DNA from 3 places in the Microcystis sp. BLCC-F210 genome. Region 3 is predicted to be linked to each of the others. Evidence: predicted binding sites of a transcription regulator. Region 3 holds the regulator's gene; each other region holds the start of a gene.
What was found. The regulator NtcA, encoded in region 3, controls nitrogen genes in cyanobacteria. The targets are predictions, from matches to a motif close to TTTGTANCNNNNGNTACAAA.
Positions count from the first base shown of each region.

Region 1 (5,470 bases), 480 kb from region 3:
TCACTTTCGATATGTGACTCTGAAGGAAATATTTACGCGCAAGATGCGGTCGTTGATACAGGTTTTAATGGTTGGCTTTCATTGCCACCAGACCTAATCGATCAGCTAAACCTGAAATGGAAAAGACGAGGACGCGCTATTCAGCAATTCTCATTTTGAAACGATTTTGCGTTGTTTCAGCGATCTAGAGATTCGTTAAGAATTATTAACCCCTCTAGGTGCAAGGGTTTTAATGTCATGAAACCTTAAAATGAGAATTGCTGCCGCTGTAGGACGAGCATTGCTAAACAGGAAAAACTTTGATCGCTTTTTCGTAGTAAGCTTGACGATCAGCTAGTCCGTTAAGACCACCATTCACTCGTCGGGTGATTTCTTCCACCGTTGCACCGCGATCACAAAGAGCATTCATGTTATTATTATGCCACCAAAAACCGCCACTGGTAAAAGGATAGGTGGTACTAACATAATCAACTCCATCCATCACTTTCGGATCATGAATATAATTCGCAAAAGCTTGATAGTTACTGCGTCCCGTTAGTTGAATAACGCCTGCTCCCTTATATTTGGGACCATCTCCTGGATAAATATTTCCCAGGTCTTTCCGTCCGTTATACTCCTCACCGCTACCGAGTTCTTTCATCCATTTCAAGCCTCCACTTTCATGGGCAGTTTGGCTTAAAAAATGACACATTCGGGGGTGAGTGTTAATTTCAAAGCGATTTAAGCAAGAATTGAGATCTGCTAATTGTCCATCGCTAATGACATTACCATAGATAGATTCGGCTTGAGCTTTGGAGATTAAATTATTACCCCCTGGTAATTCTTTAAGTTCTAGTAAAAGTTTCGCCGAAGATGCTCCCAAGGTATCCAATTCGTCTTCTTTGATTTTTTGTTTGAATTGCTCAAAGGCTTGTTTTGTTTGGGGTCCATAAATGCCATCAACACCATTAGCAGGAAGTAATCCGAGAACTTGCAAACGGGTCTGAACTTCTCGGCAAAGTTCCGAGTCTCCAGCTAAGTAATCAATAGGTTTAACGAGGTTTTGTTGAATGATGTCTTCTAATTTCATGGTGTTTATTTCCTAGTTTAGATTTTCCGATGGTGATCTTGGTTATTTGGGCTGTTTTTGTATTTCCTGAGTCAGGAATTATAAGAGGGATAAAATTGCTGGAATTTTTCATTCCTTGCAAAATTTTTATCCCGTATTTGTCCCCTCAGAAATATGACCTTGTTCTGGGTTTGTGCCAGACCAGAGAACCATATTATGGGTATCAACATCCTCCTGTAACCAGTCAAATACAGACTTGGGATTTGTCGCTGTAATCGCCACTACATATTGAGGATTATTTGTTGTCAGATTTTGACCTTTAGCGACATACATAATATTATCCCAGCCATGACTTTTGGGAGCGTGATCAGAAATAACAGTATCCCAAACTATCGTCCATTGAACGATTTTTGTTTTGTTACCATCACTGATATTAGCAAACATTAAAAGACAGAAAAGCAAAATAATTCTTTAAAAGTGTAGGAAAATTCAAAGAACTATTAGGACGAATTTTGGCTCTTCTAGGTTCTGTGTGATAAGTTTAACGGCTCTTCTCGACTTTGTGTGATAATTTTTACTTATAAAGAGTGAAATGCTGACTGGCAAAGACTTTTAGGACTATTTTGCTGAAGAAACTATCAGTATAGACCTCGTTTCCATACAGAAACCAGAAGAGCCAGTTTAACTTACAGAGGATCGATCAATCTTTTTGTCCTCTGTGTCTCTGTGGTTCCTTGCACTCACTCGCCAGGAAGAATGTATTTTAGAATACATTTCACTCACCGAACCCAAGAGAGCCGAATTTTCGGCAACTCTATAACTTAGCTTCTAGGTGTGTCCGTACTGGCTATAGCTAAAAGTCTTATAGAGCCTGAGTTAAAGTTATGTAATTATAATTCCTGTGGGTGGCATTTTTAGTCCCAAAAACATTCCCCCCGGCAGAACCGAGGGGAAAGTGGGGAAAAACTGCTAATCTAGCAGTTTAAGGCTAAGTCTTGGGATTCTTTTTTCAAGAGATTAACGAGGGTTTCGTCACCACTCTCTTGAGCGATTTGTAAACGACGTTCCAGACGATGACGAATATTGTTCAGATGGATGCTAGAAAGGGTTTCCTCTTGGACAACAACAGGGGGTTTGACAACGGGCAACGGACAAATGTTTGGGGTGACTTGTCCAGCAAGATGAGGACGAGTGCTGTAGGCAACTCCACGATACTGACGATGCAGTTTCGGCTCTAATTGGATCATATGACGAGGATAATGGTGATTCCAGTCCTGACCTCGGTATTTACCCCCGATATCTCCGGTTTTCATCTCCAAGGGGAGCGAATCCCTTTCGTACTTAACTCCTCGATAGGCTAACGTCATATCACTGACTCCCTGCAATGCTTTCAATTGACTTTAATCTCTCTTGTCGTCTCTATTTAGGGACAGCAAGTCAGAAGACTTTATTTCTTATTCTGTATCTATTTTTACATTTCGTTAGGGAAATTGAAAAAACTTTATAAAAATTTAATATTGTCTAGGTGACGATCGTATCATTTTCCGGCTGAGTTTGGTTGCCCACCAAAGGAACCTCTAGGGGTTTGAAGACTAATTGGGGTTGTTCATGCTCAGGGATGAGACGAATTTGAATTTGCGGGCCAGAGGCGGCTAAACGAACCACCATACCATCAACGATGACAGTTTTCTCGATCGGTTTGCCATTGAGAAACGTCCCATTTGTCCCTAAATTTTCCAATTCCCAATGACCGCGATCATTCTGGCGGATTTCTAAGTGCCGCCTCGAAACCACAGCACTATAAAGAACTACATGATTATCCAGCGCCCTGCCAATGAGAATAGTTGATTGGTCATTGTCAAATTGCCAATGTTGTAAGGGCGTGGCTTGATTGGGATGTAAAAGAGTTAAAGTGATCACGGTAACTATTGGCGGCACGATAGGGGTGGTGAACAGGGTAAATCTTATTTGCTCTCAAGATTTATCTTGACATTAAGTCTTTAATCCTAGCAATGAAAATCTCTAGTTACTCGACTGAGCCTTTCTCCTCTATTGTCTCACACTTTCCCGTTCCCTCTGAACCGACCTCGCCCCAAAAATCTAACCCCTTCGCTCTAGTATTAATAAAACTAATGGGAGATGACTTCCACATTTTGACCAATTTTTAACCTCTTCAGGGATAAGATAGTGCTTATGCCACCTAAACATTGATCTATGAGCGGCTTTATTATCAAAATAATCTTGATATCGGCTTTGATTTCCCTGGGAATTAAATATCTAGCCCCTTTATTATCGATCGCTCCCAGTCCTCTTAACACTTTAATTCTGGTTTTTGCTCCTTTTCTGCTCACGGTTTTTGCCCTCTGGAGACGGACAACAACTGATTAGAAATTTTTCTCCTTACTCATCATGACTTTTGGCAGCAGCCTCGGTTTAGTCCTGTTAGTCTTTTGTCTGTTGATTCTCTGGCAGATTCGACAGATTCTCTTATTATCATTGATGGCGATTCTTCTGGCTCAGATTTTAAATTTGGCTGTGACTTGGTGGCAGCGTCATCACCTCAAGCGTTCCCACGCCCTAATTATCACGCTTTTAAGCTTTTTTATTGGTATTATCGGTATTTTTGTGGGGATTATACCCGCTTTAGTCCAACAATTTCGCCAATTATTTAGTTTACTTCCCCAAGCTATAGAAAGACTCTGGGGACAAGTCCATAGTTTTGAGGATTATCTCGATCCTAGTCTGGCCACTGTCTTCCCAGACTTTAAAACGCTGCTGGCTCAATTACAACCCCTAATTAACCAAATTGCTGGCCGGGGTTTGAGCATTTTTTACGGTACTTTCGGCATTATCCTCAGCTTACTGCTAATTGTTGCCCTGAGCTTGATGATTCTCGCCGATCCTGCCGCTTACCACCGTTGTTTTCTGCGTTTATTTCCCGCTTTCTACCGTCCTAGAGTACGATCGATACTAGAACAGTGCGATCAAGATTTAAAAGCTTGGCTAAAAGGAATTTTCTGTCATATGTTGATTATGACCTTGGGCAGTTGTCTAGGTCTATCCTTGATCGGCATTCCCCTCGCTTTTTCCCAATCTATTCTGGCAGGATTTCTCACCTTTATCCCCAACCTCGGGCCGGTTTTAAGTACGATTTTACCCTTTTCTATCGCCCTTCTGGAAGCTCCCTGGCAACCCTGGGCAGTTTTACTACTCTACAGCAGTATTTATCTGTTAATTCAATATTTCGACCATCATCCACCGTTGCCCATTTTAACAGTGCGGTCGCTCAAGCTCCTACCCGCTTTTACCCTGTTGGCCCAGTTGTTTTTCGCCTCGATTTTTGGCTTTTTAGGGCTATTTCTGGCGGTTCCCCTGACTCTTATCGGTCGCATTTGGCTAAAGGAAGCTTTGATCGAGGATATTCTCAATCATTGGCGCATCGGGGATAAGAAATTTTAAACTGGGGATCTAGGATTCGAACCTAGGAAATGGCGGGACCAAAACCCGCTGCCTTACCGCTTGGCTAATCCCCATTGGACAGACCTTTTTAATATTAGCATTTATCTCCCCGGTTTTGTCAAGAAGTTGATAAAAATTTTTTGCTTAGGGATTGAGAGATGCTATAAAAAAGGGAATAGAGGGATTAAGGAGAAAAATCTATGGATAATACCGCACAAAACTGGTACATTGTCCAGGAAAATACGGGAATTTGTCAGATTATAGCCCTAGAAAACGGAAAAACCCCAGTTAATGGTCAATACTGGGGTCCTTTTGCCGAGCGGGGAGAAGCGATCGCCCGTCGGGTGGGTTTAATTCGAGCGGGCAAATGTCAACCTATTGTTTAGCGGTATTGGTGGGCGTTTTCTTGCCTTCAGTGATTTCTTTTTCCAAGATTTCAAAAGCTTTCTTGAATTGAGGATCCTGGAAGGTTCCCACCCGATCCCGTTCCTGTTGAAGATTTTTGCGATCTTCCTCGCTCAGTTCCGACTCCACATCCGGATGAATACCATCTTTATTGATGTCCCGTCCGTCGGGGGTGAGATACTTGGCAATCGTCACCGCTAATCCCGAACCATCACTGAGACTGCGTACCGATTGCACTAATCCCTTACCAAAGGTTTTCGTACCGACAATAACCGCCCGCTCATGATCCTGTAAAGCTCCGGAGAGAATTTCACTGGCACTAGCGGAACCACCATCGACGAGAACAACTAGGGGTTTATTAGTCAAAGCTTGATTGTTGGCCCGTTGACGTTCCGTCACCCCTTTGCGATCGACCGTAGAGACAATTAAACCATCGGGTATCCACATCCGAGCGATTTCGATGCTGGCGTAGAGTAAACCGCCGGGGTTAGAACGCAGATCGAGAATATAACCCTTCACCTGTTCAGCTTCCAATTCGCGAATCGCTTGACTCATATC
Region 1 covers NZ_CP169647.1:3,869,265-3,874,734, forward strand. The annotation lists gene ACE3JL_RS18725 (hypothetical protein) at 1-159, shown strand, start outside; gene ACE3JL_RS18730 (chitinase) at 284-1,069, opposite strand; gene ACE3JL_RS18735 (hypothetical protein) at 1,196-1,492, opposite strand; gene ACE3JL_RS18740 (DUF4278 domain-containing protein) at 2,023-2,415, opposite strand; gene ACE3JL_RS18745 (FHA domain-containing protein) at 2,570-2,986, opposite strand; gene ACE3JL_RS18750 (hypothetical protein) at 3,263-3,436, shown strand; gene ACE3JL_RS18755 (AI-2E family transporter) at 3,458-4,507, shown strand; tRNA gene ACE3JL_RS18760 (tRNA-Gln) at 4,509-4,581, opposite strand; gene ACE3JL_RS18765 (hypothetical protein) at 4,708-4,893, shown strand; gene ctpC (carboxyl-terminal processing protease CtpC) at 4,883-5,470, opposite strand, start outside.
Region 1: the regulator NtcA is predicted to act here: its motif matches at 2,507-2,526, upstream of ACE3JL_RS18740 (DUF4278 domain-containing protein).

Region 2 (5,470 bases), 260 kb from region 3:
TCCGGTTTGCACGGTGTAAAGAGCGCCGGCAACACCAGCAATTGCCCCAGAAATGGCAAAAACTAACACCTTAAACCAAGTAGGATCATAACCGGAAAAACGAACCCGCACTTCATCATCGCGAATGGCGACTAATAAGCGCCCAAATCTGCCTGTAGTTAACCAACGACAGAGGAGATAAATAGCCAGTAAACAGACAATTGTGAGTAAATAAAAGGCCACTTGAACAGCATCGGAACCCACCAGCAATCCGAAAATTGTTTGGGTGTCGGTTTTTAAGCCATTAGTGCCGTTGATTAACTTCTGTTGACCGTTAAAAAAGTTAAAAAATACCAGTAAAGCCGCTTGGGTTAAAATCGAGAAATAAACTCCTTTAATGCGATTGCGGAAGATTAAATAACCTAACAATCCCGCCACGATCGCTGGTACAATAATTAGGGCTAGAATTGTCAAAGGTAGGGAATAAAAAGGTTGCCAAATAAAAGGTAATTCTGTCACCCCGTAGAGAGTAAAAAATTCGGGCATTTGTCCGGGGGGTAACTGAAGATTTAGGTACATGGCCAAAGCGTAACCACCGAGAGCAAAAAAGATACCATGACCAAGACTTAATAAACCCGTATAACCCCAGATTAAATCTATCCCCAAAGCGACAATAGCGAGGGAAAGAAATCGCCCCAATAAACGCAAACGGAAAGCAGACAAAGCTAAGGGCAAAAACACCGCAAAGATGACCACCAATCCAACAATAACAGCGATTTCCGTGATTAACTTTTTCTTTTCCCGTTGTCGGGATTCGTTTCTAGTGATGGTTTTGGTAATCATAATCTATAACTCGGCAGTACGTCCTTTAGGAGGAAAAATTCCCGCAGGTTTGAATTGTAAGAAAGCAATAATTAAAGCAAAAATCATCACTTTGGCCATGCTAGTGGTGGAGAAAAAGGTGAAGAAATCCGTTAGGGGTTTTAGTGCTGCCACGGAACCAGACATCAGGGCAAAAGTTCCCGAACCAATTAAATAATTAGCCACACCAATGGCCATAGCTGCGATAATAGTTCCCAGGAGATTACCGACTCCCCCCACCACCACTACCATAAAGGTATCAACGATATAATTTTGTCCCACATTTGGACCGACGGAACCCAAGAAACTAATCGCACAACCAGCAACCCCAGCTAATCCCGAACCGAGGGCAAAGGTCAAAGCATCCACTTGATTAGTGGGAATGCCTAAACAGGAACTCATCTGGCGATTTTGGGTGACGGCACGAATGCGTAAACCCCAAGAAGATTTATTTAAAAACCAATAAGTCCCTAACAAACAAAGGGCAGTTAAAATAATAATAAATATACGGGTGTAGGGCATTTGAAAACCCAGTAAAGGTAAACCTCCCCGTAACCAAACAGGAGCGGTGACATCGACGTTTCTGGCACTAAACCAGGGTTTAGCAAGAACGGGATTAAAAGATAAAAGATAGCCTAATAATCCAGAGATAGCTAGGGATAAAGGGAGAGTGATACCGATAGCTAAATTGCGAATTCTCTCCCAATCTAAGCGACGACTTAACACCTTCATTGCCCCAAAAAATAAGAGACAGAAAACTATTAAACTAATTACTAATAAGCCGTTGACACTTCTAACAAATTGCTGTAGAATTAAGCTGACTCCCCAAGTAGCCAGCAGCGTTTCTAAGGGTCTGCCGTAGAGGAACCTAATCACCCCCCTTTCTAATAATAATCCCGCCAATCCCGACACCAAAAAAGCGATCGGTAGGGCGAATAAAACGTAGGTATCAAAGAAGGGAGAACCGAAACCCTTAAAGACATTCTGCACCACAAAAGTACTGTAGGCCCCTAACATCATTAACTCACCGTGAGCGAGATTAATTACCCCCATCAGTCCAAAGACAATCGCCAGTCCTAAAGCTGCCAGCAATAGCACAGAACCGATGCTAATACCATTAAATAATCCTTCTAATAATGCTGACACTTTTTCTTATTCCTGTGCATTTTTAAGGTTTAAAAAGAGGGTGGCATTACTGTTTACCTCACCCTCGTTATTATCTGGAAAAACTCTTAAAACTAGGATTTTTCCATTTTGAATTTACCGCCCTTGGCCGGATCCGTCCAGTCACAGGCAAAGCCCTTAGTTTCGGGGACAAATTGGTTCCAAGGTTGCGGATCCACAGGCCCTGGAGTTGACCAAATGATGTCAAATAGCCCATCATCTCTCACTCGACCAACCCGGACGGTTTTGGAGATATGATGATTGGGGAACATTTGCACTGGTCCTTCGGGAGCATCGAATTTTTGTCCGATGGCGGCGGCGCGAACTTTGTCCAGATCATCGGCAGTTCCTGCTTGTTCCACCGCTTGCTTCCAGAGATAGACCATAATATAGGCCGCTTCCATGGGGTCGTTAGTGACGCGATCCTCACCATATTTAGCTCGAAAAGCCGCAACAAATTTCTTGTTAGCGGGGGTATCTACGGTTTGGAAATAGTTCCAACAAGCGTATTGGCCGAGGAGATATTCCTTACCAATCTGTTTAACTTCTTCCTCAGCAACACTCACCGACATGACCGGATATTTATCGGGAGTTAAACCGGCCGCTTGCAGTTGTTTAAAGAAAGCCACGTTACTATCACCGTTGAGGGTGTTGAAAATAACGCCGCCATCGGGTAAAGCTGTCTTAATTTTGGTGATAATCGGGGTAACTTCCGTGTTACCTAGGGGTAGATAGTCTTCGCCCACGGTTTCGCCGCCTTTCGCCTTTAACTGCTCTTTAATAATCGTGTTGGCAGTGCGGGGGAAAACGTAGTCGGAACCGACAAGGAAGAATTTTTTCCCTTTGTTTTCCAGCAACCAAGTCACTGCTGGCTCGATCTGCTGGTTGGGGGCAGCGCCAGTGTAGAAGATATTTCTAGAACACTCTTGACCCTCGTACTGGACGGGATACCAGAGCATATGGTTTCTGGATTCAAACACGGGCAAAACCGCCTGACGACTGGCGGAAGTCCAACAACCGAAGACGGTCAAAACTTTGTCCTGATCGATCAGTTTGGTGGCTTTTTCAGTAAAAGTTGGCCAATCGGAAGCGCCGTCTTCCACCACTGCCTCAATCTGTTTACCAAGAACACCACCGGCGGCATTGATTTCCTCGATCGCCAGTTTTTCCGCATCAACTACGCTGGTTTCACTGATGGCCATGGTGCCACTAAGAGAGTGCAGAATACCCACCTTAATTGTCTCTCCAGAAGCCGGAGTGGGACTAGCAGCTGGGCTAGGACTGGCCGTGGGGGTTTGGTTTTGGCCACCACAAGCTTTTAACAGAATACTGGTTCCCAAAGTGGCAGAACCGTACAGGAGAAATTTACGTCGTCCTAAATTTGACATAATGATCTTGAACTAACCTCGCTGACAATATTAGCTACTTCACACGGATGTTTTTGCTGAGGAGATTTTTGGGAATCTTTCTACGAATATCTGTGTGATATTACGGCTAGGTTAGCAGATTTTTTGTAACTTTCGCTACTTTTTGGCTGTTTTTTGTAACTTTTGCTACTTTTTTGGGAAAAATTAATTATTTTTCTGGAATTTGCCTCAGTTTTTTAGCTATCAGGAGTCGGGAGACAGGAGGCAGGAGACAGGAGACAGGAGATAGGAGACAGGAGACAGGAGACAGGAGATTATTTCTATTTATTCTTCCGACACCCCACTTCCCCACACCTCAAACCCTGCCCCCAGGAAAAGCTTTTTGCCGCAAACCCAATGATCAATCCGACTTTGGCCAAAGCAGCCGGACAGCAAGCAGTGCAAAACCAATGGCCGCTATCGCTTTTAATATCTTAGCGGGGAATAACTGCGCCATACTGCCGCCCGCAAGGACTCCTAAGAAACTGGTCAGGATTAATGCGGTAATTGAGCCAAAAAAGACGGCTTTGGGTGATTTGGAACTGCCACCGAGAGCGATCGCTACTAATTGACTTTTATCGCCGATTTCCGCCAAAAAAACCGTGATAAATGTCAGTCCGAATAATTGCCAATTCATAAATTCTAGGAAGATGGGAAGCTTTTTTCAGTGAACAGTGAACTGATAACTGCTCACTGATAACTGCTCACTGATAACTGATAACTGCTCACTGATTGCTTAGAGAATATCGCTGATCAGTAAACCAGTGATCAAAAGGAGAAGGATGGCGACACCGATATCTAAGGTTTTCGGGGAAAGACGACGAGCAATCCAATAACCGATCAGGACACCGAGGAGACTGGTAGCGATTAAAGCGCTGGCTGCCCCGGCAAAAACCACCCAGGGGGATTGGGATTCGGCGCTGATCAGAAGGGTGGCTAATTGGGTTTTATCGCCGATTTCAGCCAAAAATATGGTTAGGAAGGTGGAACTAAACACCGTCCAAAAACTCCAAGAAGCTGGATTATCCGGCTTTTTCTCGGTTGAGGCGATCGATTTGCTATCACTCATCGGCTAATTTAACAATATCGGGTTAAGAAATAATTTTCATACTTTTTTCATTTTAGCCCGACCGGTTTTCTGGCGATAGTTTCTGCTGTTGATTACGCTGTCTCCTCCACCAATAGTTAAAAAACCCTAGTCGATCGAGGTGGAGTTTCCATCCTAGAGTTTAATAATTATTAGACTAGGACGAGCGCAAATTGCTTGGAGGTATAGCCCCTATGACCAGTGAAAGTGTTGTACAAGACAGAGATTATACTCTGATTATTGACAAAAGTGGCAGTATGTCCACTGCTGATAAACCCAGTGAGAAAACCCGTTGGCAAATTGCCCAAGAATCTACCCTCGCCTTGGCTAGAAAGTGCGAGGAAATCGATCCGGACGGCATCACTATCTATCTTTTTTCCGGACGTTTCCGACGCTATGATAATGTTACTTCCGATAAGGTGACACGAATTTATCAAGAAAATGAACCGATGGGGAGAACAGACCTAGCAGCTGTTCTCCAAGATGCCCTTGATAATTATTTTCAGCGCAAAACTGCCGGCAAAACTAAACCCAACGGAGAAACTATTCTGGTGATTACTGACGGAGAACCAGATGATCGCAAAGCGGTGATGCGTCAAATTATCGAAGCTTCTCGAAAACTCGATAGCGATCAAGAATTAGCCATTTCTCTGATTCAAGTAGGCAATGATCGACAAGCGACAGAATTTCTTAAAGCTTTAGACGATCAACTAGAATCCGCGGGGGCTAAATTCGATATCGTTGACACAATTACTATCGATGATATGGAAGATATGACCCTAGCAGAAGTTCTTCTCAACGCCATTATTGATTAATTTCTGCTTAAGTAGGGGTGATATATCTTCACCCCTACTTAAGCAGGATTTAACTGCTAGTCAGGGCGACAAATTTATCTTTTTCCTCATCGGATAATTGCTCCGATTGTCCGGTGATTTGTTTGTAGATTTTGAGATATTCCAAAGCGGATTTATAC
Region 2 covers NZ_CP169647.1:3,654,856-3,660,325, reverse strand. The annotation lists gene urtC (urea ABC transporter permease subunit UrtC) at 1-822, opposite strand, end outside; gene ACE3JL_RS17635 (branched-chain amino acid ABC transporter permease) at 826-1,986, opposite strand; gene urtA (urea ABC transporter substrate-binding protein) at 2,079-3,392, opposite strand; gene ACE3JL_RS17625 (TMEM165/GDT1 family protein) at 3,772-4,047, opposite strand; gene ACE3JL_RS17620 (TMEM165/GDT1 family protein) at 4,147-4,479, opposite strand; gene ACE3JL_RS17615 (VWA domain-containing protein) at 4,692-5,312, shown strand; gene glgA (glycogen synthase GlgA) at 5,362-5,470, opposite strand, start outside.
Region 2: the regulator NtcA is predicted to act here: its motif matches at 3,545-3,564, upstream of urtA (urea ABC transporter substrate-binding protein).

Region 3 (5,470 bases):
ACAGCGATCGCTCAAAGAAATTGAACGATTATTAAGGGAAGAACAACCCCAGGCAGCAACACAATTGCGGCAACTTGTCAAGGATTTTCCCCCCCTAGAAAAAGCTTATAAAAAAGCGATCGAAGAGTTAGACGCAGCCTATGCTAACCAAGAACGCGCCAAAAGTTTAAGCGTCACTTTTCCCGATAGTTTAGATTTCGAGTCCCTATTTATTAATGATGTTATTCCTAGCCAAGATTGGGTAAAAACTGCCCAAAAATTAGCTGGATCCCCCCTGCCCCCCTTGATAAGGGGGGTGCCGACAGGCGGGGGGATCCCCCTTGATCACGAGGGTGCTGATTCCCCTCGATTTTGGGATAAAGCTGATCGCCTGATGGTGGTAACGGTGGGAGGTGCGGCCCTAGGGGGATCGATTGCGGGAGTTTATGGCGCGGTTATTGGTGCGATATTAGCGGCCGGCTGCGGATGGTATATTACCTTTAGGAAAGCAAAATCAGCATAAATTTTTGATGAAGATTGTTAACATTGAAAACTTTCTTTTGTTAATCGGAACCTTGGTTATTACCGCAAGCGTGGCACTGGTTACAAGAAGACGGCAGCGACGGGGAAACAATAAATCTTATCTAGAAATTCTTTTCGTTTCTGGGTTAAGTTTATCGGCTGTCTTGGCAATATCTAAGGTGGTCTATAAAGTGTTAACCGATGAAGATTTTCAGAATTGCCTTGGTTCGGATAGTCAAATCCTTCTTTTGTTAGCTGCTGTTCTCGGTATCTATATTTCTATTAAAGAGATTTGGAAATTATTTGAAGCGAAGTAATAGAAATGCCAGCTTTATCCATATCCAAAAGTTATACTAAATCCTGTTGAGAAGGTGTAGAATAGGCGTTGGGTTTCATGCTTTAACTCAACCTAAGTTCTATAAACATTATCAGTAAACCCCAAAAAAAAGGAAGCTAAATCATGAAAATTACTATCGATATTCCCGATGAATTGCTTCAACATTACAACTACAATAATCTTACCCGTGAAATTTTAGAGGCTTTGGTGGTGCAGGCCTACCGAGCGGAAAAAATCACCAGTGCCGAGGTCGGAAGTATTTTAGGTCTATCTTCTCGTTGGGTGGTGGATGCTTTTTTAAAAAACCATGATGCCGATTTACATTACAATGAAGTCGATCTAGACAGCGATCGCAAGACTCTTCAGCAACTTCGCAACAAACACGATCATAGTCTTTTATGATAGTCGTTTCTGATACCTCACCTATCAACTATTTACTGCTCATTGACCAGATCGACCTATTCCCCCGCTTATTTGGACAGATTATCATTCCCGATGTGGTTCGCGGTGAAATGCTTGATGCAGATGCACCGGCCATTCTTCAGCAATGGATCGCCAATCCACCCTCTTGGCTTATCATTGAGGCTGTTCAAACGATTGATGAAGCCCTAAATATTCTCGACCCCGGAGAACAGGCCGCTATCACCCTCGCTCAAACCTTACCCGCCGATTTGCTGATTATCGATGAACGCTTGGGGCGGCGAATTGCCAGCGAGCGGGGAATTCCTATTATTGGCACTCTCGGAATTTTAGACGACGCATCAAGCCGAGGCTTAATCGAGCTTTCAGATACTATAGCCCGACTACAACAGACTAATTTTCGCATTTCTCACCGCATAATTGAGAAATTGCTTGAAAATAGGGAATAAATTGTTAAAAAACTAAACGAACCTTCAGTCCGATCGCAATTAACCCCAAAGAAGTCAAAAATCCCCCTTCAGAACCTCGTGACACTAATAACTAATAACTAATAACTGAATAAAACTACATTCCCATAATTTCGTAACCGGAATCTACATAAATAATCTGACCAGTAATACCACTAGCAAGATCACTGGCTAAAAAAGCGGCCGTATTTCCCACTTCAATTTGTGTCACTGTGCGATGTAAAGGAGCGATTTCTTCCACATGATGGATCATATCAAGAATTCCCCCGACGGCCGAAGATGCTAAGGTGCGAATTGGACCGGCAGAAATACCATTAACTCGGATCTTTTGGCCACCTAATTCCGCGGCTAAATAGCGAACACTCATTTCTAAACCAGCTTTTGCCACCCCCATTAAATTATAGTTAGGAATTACCTTGACACCGCCGAGATAGGTAAGAGTGATAATACTTCCCCCTTCCGTCATCAAGGGTTTAGCCGATCGCGCTAGACGGGTTAGGGAAAAAGTGCTAATATCTAGGGACTTAGTGAAAGCTTCCCGGGGAATGGCGGTAAAATCGCCCGTTAAACCCTCTTTATCGGCAAAAGCGAGACAGTGAATCAAAATATCCAGTTTACCCCATTTTTCCGCCACTGTAGCGAAAGTATCTTCTACCTGTTGGTCATTTTGGACATCGCAGGGGACATAAAAAGCGGGATTAAGTTCATCGGCCAATTCTCGCACTTTTTTCTCAAAACGGCCTTTTTCGTCGGGGAGATAGGTGACACCGATATTTGCACCAGCTTGATGGAGTTGTTGGGCAATTCCCCAAGCGATCGAGCGATTATTGGCAATTCCTGTCACTAGGGCGTTTTTTCCCGTTAAATCTAACATAGTTCTCGTTTCTCTTACAAAAATCTCCCCAATAGCCGACCCCAGCGAGATTCGGTATAATAGGGATACAGATAACGGGGCAGCAATGATCACCCCTTCCCCATTGTCTGGCAAAAAGCGCCCAAAACTTTTCCCAGTTTAGGCAGCGGTTATGTTTAATAGAGGTGACACTCGTTGGATAATAAAAACAATTTTCCCCTTTTCTGGATGTGAGATGGACTTATCATTAATACAAGATAAACCCCTAGCAGATGTGTTCCGTCGAATCGGCAGCGGCAATTTCCCCCCGGTGGTGGAGTTGTTCGAGCGCGGCAAAACGATCTTTTTCCCCGGAGATCCCGCTGAAAGAGTCTATTTTTTGCTGAAAGGAGCCGTTAAGTTGTCGCGAGTCTATGAAGCGGGAGAAGAAATTACCGTGGCTCTACTGCGGGAAAATAGCGTCTTTGGTGTGCTATCCTTACTGACTGGTCAGCGATCGGATCGTTTTTATCATGCCGTGGCTTTTACTCCGGTAGAATTACTCTCAGCCCCGATCGAGCAGGTAGAAAGATCCCTCCGCAATAATCCCGATTTATCAATGTTGATGCTGCAGGGTTTGTCCTCGCGGATTCTGCAAACGGAAATGATGATCGAAACCTTAGCTCACCGGGATATGGGTTCACGTTTGGTCAGTTTTTTATTGATTCTCTGTCGTGATTTTGGGGTTCCCACCACCGATGGCATCCGGGTGGATCTAAAATTGTCTCACCAAGCGATCGCAGAAGCGATCGGTTCTACTCGCGTCACTGTCACCCGTTTATTGGGAGAGCTGCGGGATCAGGAAATGGTCTCAATTTACAAGAAGAAAATCACCGTCCATAATCCCGTCGCTCTCAGTCAACAATTTACTTAAATTCTGGATGACTAGCGCTTATATTTTAGTTTTGGCTATCGTGGTTTTAGGTGGTCTGATAGCGGCGGTTGGCGATCGCATAGGTAGTCGTATAGGTAAGAAAAGGATGCGTTTATTTAATCTGCGTCCGAAACAAACCGCAACTTTAATGACGATTGTAACGGGAATTTTGATCGCTGGCTCGACTTTAATTGTCTTATTTGCTTCTAGTAAATCCCTACGTCAAGGGGTTTTTGAACTGGATCGCCTTTTAAATGAACGTCGTACCGCTATTAAGGATTTAGAAAGTCAGGTGAGAAAAACCACCGAACAAAAAAATCAGGTGGAAAAGGCTTTAAAAACGGCTAAAAGTGAACAGATAGCTGTGCAGAAACGTCTAGAGGTTCTTAATAAAAATTATCAGGCTTCTCGTCAACGTTTGCGATTAGTTTCGGGACAGTTAGAAAAGTTTCGCAAGGAAGTGGCCAATTTAAATAATGAACGAGTTATTTTAACTAATCAAAAGGCACAGTTAATCAGTCAACGGGAGCAATTGTCCCAACAAAAATCAATTCTTTCTAGTCAGATCAATCAACTACAAACCACCCTTCAAGCTAGAGATAAAGAGTTAGCTAATCAACAAAAGTTATTAACAACCAGACAAGCGCGACTTCAACAGTTGGAAACTCAACAAAAAACCCTACAGCTAGAAATTGATCGCCGGGATCAACGTATTGGAGAACTCGATCGATCGATTGTGGATAAAAATTTTGCTTTGGAACAGCGCGAGGGAAAATTAAAGGATTTAGAAACCCAAATGGCTTTTCTTAAGCGGGAAGTGGAAGTTTTAGAACAATACTATCAAACCTATCAAGAATTGCGGGAAAAACAAATCGCTATTTTCCGGGGACAGGTGTTATCTTTTGGAGCTTTTCGTATTGTTGATCCCCAAGCTATTGTCACCGTTATCGATAAGTTATTGCGGGAAGCGAATATGAATGCTATCCGTGCTACCCAACCAAATCAGCCTAATTTTGACCAGCGTTTAATTAAGATCACAAAAGCACAGGTAGAACAGTTAAGTCAACAATTACAGGACGGTAAAGAATATGTGGTGAGAATCCTTTCCGCAGGTAATTATGTTTTAGGAGAAAGCGAGATTCGTGTCTTTGCTGATGTGGTTCCCAATCAACGAGTTTTTGAGGAGAAACAGGTAATCGCTGCCGTTTCTATTGATCCCCAAAATATGACAGAAGAGGACCTACAAAAGCGTTTAGATTTACTTTTAGCTTCGGCTCAATTTCGCGCTAGAAGTGCGGGAGTTTTAGGGTCAATTCAAGTGGAAGATGGTTTATTAACTACGGTAGTTAACTTTATTGGTCAAGTGAAAAAGTCGGGTAATGCTATCGAAACACTTGAGGCAGTTGCTGCTAGTAAAACTAATACATCTGGACCTTTAACCTTGCGTTTAGTGGCGGTAAAAGATGGTAAAATTGTTTTTAGTACGTCCCCTTGAAAGATAGCTAAAGTTAGGAGTTGAGATTAAAATCAATTCCTTCGTAAATATCGGCAAGATTTAAGCTAATTCCTAAAGAATCTAGGGATATAATTCCCCTTGCTGGGGTGTATTCTTGCAGTAACCAATTATTTTCTGAGGTTTTGCTATAGGATTCTATTAGTATCTCCCCTTGACTGACGAGAAGATATTGGTTTAATTGGGGTATGGAACGATAATAACGGAATTTATCACCCCGATCATAACTAGAGGTGGAAGGGGATAAAACTTCGATAATTACGCAGGGATTTAAAATTTCATCATTGCGATGATCACTAAATAATGGTTCCCCAGCAATGATCATTAAATCTGGGTATAAACCGCGATTATATTGGGGTATCCATAGACGTAGATCGCTAGATTGAAGACGATAATTAGTTCCTCTTAAAGCTAATTTGAGCAGGACAATAAGATTAATGAGAATACTATTATGATTGATGCTTCC
Region 3 covers NZ_CP169647.1:3,390,662-3,396,131, forward strand. The annotation lists gene ACE3JL_RS16290 (hypothetical protein) at 1-502, shown strand, start outside; gene ACE3JL_RS16295 (hypothetical protein) at 510-818, shown strand; gene ACE3JL_RS16300 (UPF0175 family protein) at 962-1,240, shown strand; gene ACE3JL_RS16305 (DUF3368 domain-containing protein) at 1,237-1,707, shown strand; gene fabI (enoyl-ACP reductase FabI) at 1,823-2,599, opposite strand; gene ntcA (global nitrogen regulator NtcA) at 2,814-3,491, shown strand; gene ACE3JL_RS16320 (DUF3084 domain-containing protein) at 3,499-4,986, shown strand; gene ACE3JL_RS16325 (Uma2 family endonuclease) at 5,000-5,470, opposite strand, start outside.